2 regions of the Shewanella sp. HL-SH8 genome follow, and region 2 is predicted to be linked to the other one. Evidence: predicted binding sites of a transcription regulator. Region 2 holds the regulator's gene; the other holds the start of a gene.
The links. Region 2 encodes NrdR, which represses ribonucleotide reductase genes. Its sites were predicted from a motif close to AAACACNANATNTNGTGTTT; they were not measured.

Region 1 (4,438 bases), 900 kb from region 2:
GGATATTATCTCATCTTGTTGATCCGACGCACCGTCACGGGTGTTGTGGTAATACAATGTCTTTACACCCAGCTTGTAAGCCGTTAGCAAATCTTTTAATAGTGTTTGCATAGGTACTTTACGACTTTGGAACTTCATTGGATCGTAATTAGTGTTGGCAGATATCGCCTGATCAACAAACTTCTGCATAATGCCGACAAGTTGTAAATACCCGTCGTTATTTGGCATGTTCCATAATAACTCGTATTGATCTTTCAATGTGTCAAAATCGGGTACAACTTGTTTTAATTGACCGTCTTTACTGGCTTTGACACTAATAAGACCACGTGGCGGTTCAATACCATTAGTGGCGTTAGATATTTGCGACGAGGTTTCAGACGGCATCAATGCTGATAATGTTGAGTTACGTAAACCATATTGCAAAATATCGGTACGTAAACCTTCCCAGTCTAAATGTAGTGGCTCATCACAAATTTTATCTAAGTCACGCTTGTAAGTATCAATGGGTAGAATGCCTTTAGAATAGGTTGTCTCGTTAAATAACGGACAGGCGCCTTTCTCTTGGGCAAGTTTCATTGAGGCTTTTAATAGATAAAATTGAATCGCTTCAAATGTTCTATGGGTTAAATTATTGGCTGAACCATCGGAATAACGCTTACCATTTTTAGCAAGGTAATTGGCGTAATTGATGACGCCTATACCCAAAGTACGTCGATTCATTGAGCCTAACTGCGCCGAAATGATCGGATAATCTTGATAATCAAGTAAATTATCTAACGCACGAACTGCAAGCTCAGCTAGCGGTTCTAATTCTTCTAGATTCTTGATGGTGCCTAAATTCAGTGCAGATAAAGTACAAAGTGCAATTTCACCATTAGGATCATCAATGTTCTTTAATGGCTTAGTCGGCAGGGCGATTTCTAAACACAAATTAGACTGTTTAATTGGCGCTACTTTTGAGTCAAATGGGCTGTGGGTGTTACAGTGATCCACGTTTTGAATATAGATACGGCCTGTAGAAGCGCGCTCTTGCATCATCAACGAAAATAACTCAACCGCTTTAATTTGCTTTTTACGCACAGCTGGATCTTGCTCATACTGAACATATAAACGTTCAAATTCAACTTGATCCTCAAAAAATGCATCATATAAACCCGGTACATCAGATGGACTGAATAAACTGATATCTTCGCCTTTAATTAAACGTTGGTACATCAACTTGTTTAACTGGACACCATAATCTAAATGGCGAACACGGTTATCATCAACACCACGGTTATTTTTCAGTACAAGTAAAGATTCTACTTCTAAATGCCATATTGGGTAAAACAGTGTTGCCGCTCCGCCTCGAACGCCGCCCTGTGAGCATGATTTTACCGCAGTTTGAAAATACTTATAAAAGGGTAAGCAACCAGTATGGAAAGCTTCACCGCCACGAATAGGACTGCCTAAGGCACGAATACGACCAGCATTAATACCAATACCAGCACGTTGACTGACATATTTCACAATTGATGAGGCGGTTGCATTAATAGAATCTAAGCTATCGTCACACTCAATCAATACACATGAGCTAAATTGACGTGTTGGCGTACGTACACCAGCCATAATCGGCGTCGGTAAAGATATCTTGAAGCTTGATGTCGCATCATAAAAATCTTTTACGAACTGTAAACGAGTGTCTTTTGGGTATTTTGAAAATAAACACGCAGCAACCAATATATAAAGGAACTGAGCACTTTCATATACTTCGTGAGTGACACGGTTTTGAACTAGATACTTACCCTCTAATTGCTTAACGGCGGCATAAGAGAAGTTCATGTCGCGCCAATGGTCAACATAAGTATCTAAGATGTCTAACTCTTCGCGGCTGTAATCAGCCAAGATATGCATATCATATTTGCCCATTTCAACCAGTCTGGTGACATGGTCATATAATTTAGGCGGTTCGAACTGACCAAATGCTTTTTTACGTAAATGGAATACCGCTAAGCGTGCTGCCACAAACTGATAATCGGGTGATTCAGGGGAAATAAGATCTGCCGCGGCTTTGATGATCGTTTCATGAATCGCTTCTGTTGGAATACCATCAAAAAATTGTAGATGCGATCTGAGTTCAACTTCAGATACAGAGACGTTTTTTAATCCCTTGGTTGCCCAAGTAATAACGCGATGGATTTTGTCTAAATCGATATTTTCACGTTCGCCACAGCGTTTAGTGACAGTCATATTGCTATTCATTGCAGAGAGGCCTTGATTATATCTGTTATTGTGATTGAGCGCTTAATACCAAAAGCGATCGTGTCTAACCACGTTTACGTTTTTATGTAAAAACAATCATGCTGAAGCATTAAATACGACGGATTGAGACATTTTAGCACGCTAAGTCACCCGTTCAGCTTAATTAAATGAGTTATTTTAAACAAATCATTAGTGTCTGTGATTGCATTTGACACACAAGATATGGTGTTTTTTAAAATCTAACATACAAGATAGTGAGGTTGGAGGGTTTTTGCAAGCCACAATTTCTAGAACATCTTGTGGATAAGTTGAGGATAATCGCAACAGTTAGTAAAAGCTAACCCTACACCCCAAATTTATATAGCTTTTCTGTAGGCTGTAGAATAATTGTCCGTAATTTTAAAAGAATTTGATCGCTAAAAATATCAGCGATCGATTCTATTAGCTGATTTTTAGATTGATCTTTGATTGATTGTTTGAGTTAGCTTAAAAGCCGTTTAACAACACCGTTTATATCGATAATATTAAGTAAGTTGACGGTTCAATACAAAATAGTCATGTAAACACTGTGTGGTTTTAAAATGGAGTTGTCCAGGCCAAGTGTCAGGTTTGTCTTGGGGCGATAAATAACCCCAATGCGCTATTCCACCAATCATATTAGCATTTTGAGCCGCGATAAGGTCACGTTCAGCATCTCCTATATAAATAATCGATTCAGGACTGATGTTCATCTGCTGCGCGGCAAGTAGCATAGGGGCGCGATGAGGTTTAGGGTGCAACGTACTATCACCACTGATAAGAGTTTTAATTCGCGACATCAAGCCGAGTTTGTCAACCAAAGGGCGGGCAAAGCGAGCATGCTTATTAGTCACAATTCCATAGGGAGTACCGTTATCATCGAAATGATTCAATAACTCTGCAAGGTTATCAAATAAAATGCTTTTGTCACCATTAATGAGCTGGTAATGATGCAATAATGCTTGTTGGATCTGTTTTTGCTCATCATCGCTAATATCAGGCAGTGCAGCCTTAACCAGCGCCAAACTGCCATGAGTGGCAGCATGCTTCACTTTTTCAAGACTGCATGGAGCATAACCCGCATCAGCCATGCCAAGGTTCAGTGCATAGACCAAATCTGGCGCAGTATCGGCAAGTGTGCCGTCTAAATCGAATAACACACCTTTAATCAAGGGCTTTAACACGCAGACTCCTAAGCGGTAGCAAACAATGCTAATCGACTTTTTGTGTAGCAATCATGTAATTAACATCAACACTGTTAGTGTATTTAAACACACCAGATAGTGGGTTATAGGCTATGCCCAATGCGTCTTTGCACAATAAGTCTGTTTTATCGACAAGATTAATTAATTCAGAAGGGCGAATAAACTTGCTGTGATCATGGGTGCCTACTGGCAGCATCTTAAGTAGATACTCTGCACCGACAATCGCAGTTAAATAAGACATCCAATTACGATTAATGGTTGAGAAAAACACATAGCCATCTGGTTTCACCATGTCACAGCATGCTTGAATGACAGATAGCGGGTCAGGGACATGTTCTAACATTTCCATACAGGTCACCACATCATAATAAGCTTGATGCATATCTCTGTGCTCTTCAGCGGTGCATTTGATGTAATTGACTGTCACACCAGTTTCTAATGCATGTAAACGAGCCACTTCAAGAGGTTCATTGCCCATATCTAAGCCATCTACATGGGCGCCGATTTTAGCCATGCTTTCAGATAAAATTCCGCCGCCACAACCAATGTCGAGCACTTTTTTACCAAAAATGCCCTGAGCTGTTTGATCTATATAATTTAAACGTAATGGATTAAGCTGATGTAACGGTTTAAAGGAGCCATTTGGATCCCACCAGGTTTGTGCCATTGCTTCAAATTTAGCAATCTCATCGGGGTCGACATTTTTATTCGCAGCAGTTTCAGTAGACATGATGTACCTAGATATCGTTATGCATTATGGATGACATTATATCCATTGATGCAGTTTTTAATAGGGCTAAAATATGCCAATGCAGATGATCCCAGTCAACTTTTGCTATGTTCAGGTGGTTATTTAAACAATCTATTGGTTGTATTGATTGTTTGTTGCTCAATATAAACATTTTTAAACCATTAAAACCGGACTTGCTAAAGTACTAAGTTACTGGTAAATGAGTAAGTTAGCCTTTTTATTA
Region 2 (4,438 bases):
CTTTATTTGTTATTTAGGGTGATTATTTATGCTCAGCTCAAAATATTCAAAGCAAAACATGAGTCAAAATACTGTTCTATAAAGCGTAGAATAGGTTCTTGTAAAGCTCAAAACACTTACCGATAAAATTCAACGGACTATTTCATATAGCCAGCATTGGCTAACATAGACAGAGTGACACCTGATTTAGGTTGCTGCTCATCCTGCGGCTGTATTAATCGTTCAAGATATCGGGCAATTAAGTCCACTTCAATATTTACGTTAGCGCCTGCTTTTAACTCGGTTAAGGTCGTTTCGCTTGCCGTGTGCGGCACAATAGTAAGTCTAAATTGATGACCTTTAACCTCATTTACGGTCAAGCTCACACCATCTATGGTAATTGAACCTTTGTGGGCAATGTATTTAGCTAAATCAGCAGGAGCTGACAACCAAAACTCAATCGCTTGTCCGCGATACTGACGCCCATCAACTTTAGCGATACCGTCAACATGGCCGCTGACCATATGACCACCTAAACGTGTTGTTGCTGTCACTGCCTTTTCTAAGTTAACTTTCTGGCCAACCTGGTAATGTGCAAATCCTGTTAAAGTAACCGTTTCAGCAGAGACATCGGCAACATAGCCATCAGCTAAACATTGTACTACGGTCAAACAGACGCCGTTTGTGGCAATGCTGTCGCCTAATTTTACATCGGATAAATCGAGTTTACCGCTAGCCACAGTTAACCGAATATCGTTACCTTTGCGCTCAATTTTGCGCAAGGTGCCTAGGGCTTCAATAATGCCTGTAAACATAGAGAGTCACTTTTCCTATTTCTGCCCAACAGAATTGAACATTAATGATGAGATATTTTAGCTTAAACCAAATACAAATCGTGTGTCTTGGCCGACATTTCGTTGATCTTTTAATACTATTTTAGGTATTTGATCCATTGATTGATAATCAGTTAAGGTCAGCATGTTGCGGCCTTCACTGCCTAATAACTTAGGCGCTTGGTATAAAACCAGTTCATCGACCAGATTATGCTCAATAAAACTGCCAGAAAGTGTCGCACCCGCCTCAACCATCACTGAGTTACAACTTTCGCCCAAATATTTCAACAAGATATTAAGACACACACGCCCTGCACTATTTGCTTTTACCTGCAGCAAACTAACATGGTTAGGAAAAAGTGCTTGTACAGCATCAGAGTAGCCACAGGTTGAAACTAATAGAATCGGTGTTTCAATACTGAATAGCATAAAATCTGCGGTTAATCGGGCTTGGGAATCTAACACGACTCTTAATGGCTGCTGTAGAGATGTGGGTGAAAGCGAACTTTTCAAGCTGCCAAGTTCTTCATAACGCACATTTAAGCTAGGATCATCTGCAATAATAGTTTCAACGCCCGTGATTAACGCGCAATGGCGGGCGCGCATTCGTTGCACATCTTGTCTTGCTGCGGGACCGGTAATCCATTTAGAAACACCATTAGACAAGGCTGTTTTGCCATCTAAACTGGCGGCAACTTTCACCGTAACCCAAGGCAAACCGGTTTTCATCCGCTTCATAAACCCTAGGTTTAACGTCAGAGCTTCAGCTGCTAATAAACCAATCTCAACTTGAATACCTGCATCTTGCAACATGGCAATACCGTTATCGGCTACTTGAGGGTTAGCGTCTTTCACTGCAATAACGACTCTAGCAACCTGGGCATTAATTAACCCTAAGGCGCAGGGCGGAGTACGTCCATAATGACTACAAGGCTCTAAAGTCACATAGGCTGTAGCGCCAACGGTAGAATGTCCTTGTTTAGCGGCATCAGCCAATGCATTGACCTCAGCATGTCCTTGACCCGCAACTTGATGATAACCTTCACCAATAATAATTGAGTCTTGGACAAGTACGCAGCCAACAGATGGATTGGGGCGCGTAGTATAAAGACCTTTTCGCGCCAGCTGGATCGCACGACCCATCATTTGGGTATCAAATACACTAAAGCTAGTCATAAAAAGTTACTCAAGTCCTAGGGGAAGTTTATTTTTGCAATTTAGCAATCGCTTCGCCAAATTGTGACACATCTTCAAAAGCGCGATAAACAGAGGCAAATCGAATATAAGCGACTTTATCTAGGCTCATTAATTGATCCATCATTAAATTACCTATCATCTCAGAATCAATTTCACGCTCACCTGTCGCGCGTAATGTGGACTTGATTTTAGTAATAGCTTGCTCGATTTCATCCATAGATACTGGACGTTTTTCAACCGCGCGTAACATACCACCACGGAGTTTTTCTTCATCAAAAGGTTGGCGGCTGCCATCACGTTTTATCACCCTAGGCATGACTAACTCAGCACCCTCAAAGGTGGTAAAACGCTCATGGCATTCAGTGCATTCGCGGCGACGGCGAACTTGGTGGCCATCAGCCACTAATCGAGAGTCGATAACTTTAGTGTCTGTCGCGCTACAAAAAGGACAATGCATTGAACCTCCACAAAATAAAATGGCCACTAAAATTAGTGGCCATTAAAGTTTATCCTATTTACTCATCAAGGTTAAGCTAACCTTTAAGGCTAGCATTACTGATGAAAGGATATTCCGTGCAGCAGGAATTATCCGTAAACAGGGAACTTAGCACATAAGGCCAACACTTGACCTTTTACGCTATCAATCACAGTTTGGTTTTGTGCGTCATCTAAAATGTCACAAATCCAACCCGTTAATTGCTTCGCTTCAGCTTCTTTAAAGCCACGGCGAGTAATAGCTGGGGTACCAATACGAACACCTGAAGTGACAAATGGTGAACGTGGATCATCAGGTACTGAGTTTTTATTAACAGTGATATTGGCACTACCTAACGCTGCATCAGCTTCTTTACCGGTTAAATCGCGACCGATTAAATCAACAAGCATTAAGTGGTTTTCAGTACCGCCAGAAACAATTTTGTATCCGCGCGCTAAAAATACTTCAACCATTGCTTTAGCATTTTTAACAACTTGTTGTTGGTAAACTTTAAACTCAGGCTCTAGTGCTTCTTTAAACGCAACCGCTTTACCAGCAATAACATGCATTAATGGGCCGCCTTGGCCACCAGGAAACACTGCAGAGTTTAATTTTTTGTATAAGTCTTCATCATTAGCTGCAGAAATAATGATACCGCCACGTGGGCCAGCTAATGTTTTATGCGTTGTAGAAGTAACAACATGTGCATGAGGTACTGGAGTTGGATAAACACCTGCAGCAATAAGGCCCGCAACGTGCGCCATATCCACAAAAAAGTATGCGCCAATTTTATCCGCTATTTCACGCATTCTGGCCCAGTCAACAATACCAGAATAAGCAGAGAAGCCACCAATCATCATCTTGGGTTTATGCTCTACCGCTAAACGTTCCATTTCGTCATAATCGATTTTGCCCGATTCATCAATACCATAAGGAATGATGTTATATAATTTACCGGAAAAGTTAACTGGTGAACCGTGGGTTAAATGACCGCCGTGAGCTAAATTCATACCAAGTACAGTGTCGCCAGGCTTCAACAACGCCATAAATACTGCACTGTTTGCTTGTGATCCTGAATGCGGTTGTACGTTGGCGTAAGTTGCACCAAATAACTCTTTAGCACGTTCAATGGCTAAGGTTTCAACAACATCAACATACTCGCAACCACCGTAGTAACGCTTACCTGGATAGCCTTCAGCATATTTATTGGTTAACTGTGAACCTTGAGCTTCCATAACACGTGGACTGGTATAGTTTTCAGATGCTATTAACTCTATGTGCTCTTCTTGGCGACAAGTTTCATCTTCAATGGCTTTAAATAGTTCTGGATCGTAATCCGCTATATTCATCGCTTTCTTAAGCATGGTAACTCCAACGGTAGGTTTTATATTAGTAGGGTTGCGCGGTATTCTACTCTGCAAATGCAAACAATCCCAGCCTTTACAGCATGAATTTAGTTACTAAACAACAATAGAAAATCTCATGCGAAATTGAAAATTACCTTAATTTACAATCGGTAACTTTTTCCACCTCGGCAATTTAAACATTTTTTTAAGCTGCAAAATGCGTAAAACAGTCACCAAAAACACTGTTCTATTTTTACGACTCTAAATGCTTATATTTAGCAGGTAAACATAACTGTAAGTTCAGCTTGCTGTTTAGACTAAATTCTAGCAAATCCGAGTTAGCACGTCACAAGATATAAAAATCGACTTATAACAATCAAAATCAGATTTAAGTTCGATTAAGATTCCATTAGAATCATCCTATTCTGTGTTAATCAATGTTGGAACCTCATGGCTCAATTTGTATATAGCATGCTAAGAGTGGGCAAAATTGTCCCACCTAAAAAGCAGATTTTAAAAGACATCTCTTTAAGTTTTTTCCCTGGCGCGAAAATCGGCGTATTAGGTTTAAACGGTTCAGGTAAATCAACACTGCTGCGCATTATGGC

Region 1: nrdA (class 1a ribonucleoside-diphosphate reductase subunit alpha) is a predicted target of NrdR. The motif match lies at 2,453-2,472, and genes of this name have one in related genera.

The regions. Positions count from the first base shown of each region.
Region 1 covers NZ_CP195039.1:2,478,247-2,482,684, forward strand. Annotated here, with positions in the region: gene nrdA (class 1a ribonucleoside-diphosphate reductase subunit alpha) at 1-2,241, opposite strand, end outside; gene ACRWQN_RS10905 (HAD family hydrolase) at 2,766-3,443, opposite strand; gene ubiG (bifunctional 2-polyprenyl-6-hydroxyphenol methylase/3-demethylubiquinol 3-O-methyltransferase UbiG) at 3,472-4,194, opposite strand.
Region 2 covers NZ_CP195039.1:1,573,788-1,578,225, reverse strand. Annotated here, with positions in the region: gene ACRWQN_RS07020 (riboflavin synthase) at 138-794, opposite strand; gene ribD (bifunctional diaminohydroxyphosphoribosylaminopyrimidine deaminase/5-amino-6-(5-phosphoribosylamino)uracil reductase RibD) at 852-1,988, opposite strand; gene nrdR (transcriptional regulator NrdR) at 2,017-2,466, opposite strand; gene glyA (serine hydroxymethyltransferase) at 2,595-3,848, opposite strand; gene ettA (energy-dependent translational throttle protein EttA) at 4,281-4,438, shown strand, end outside.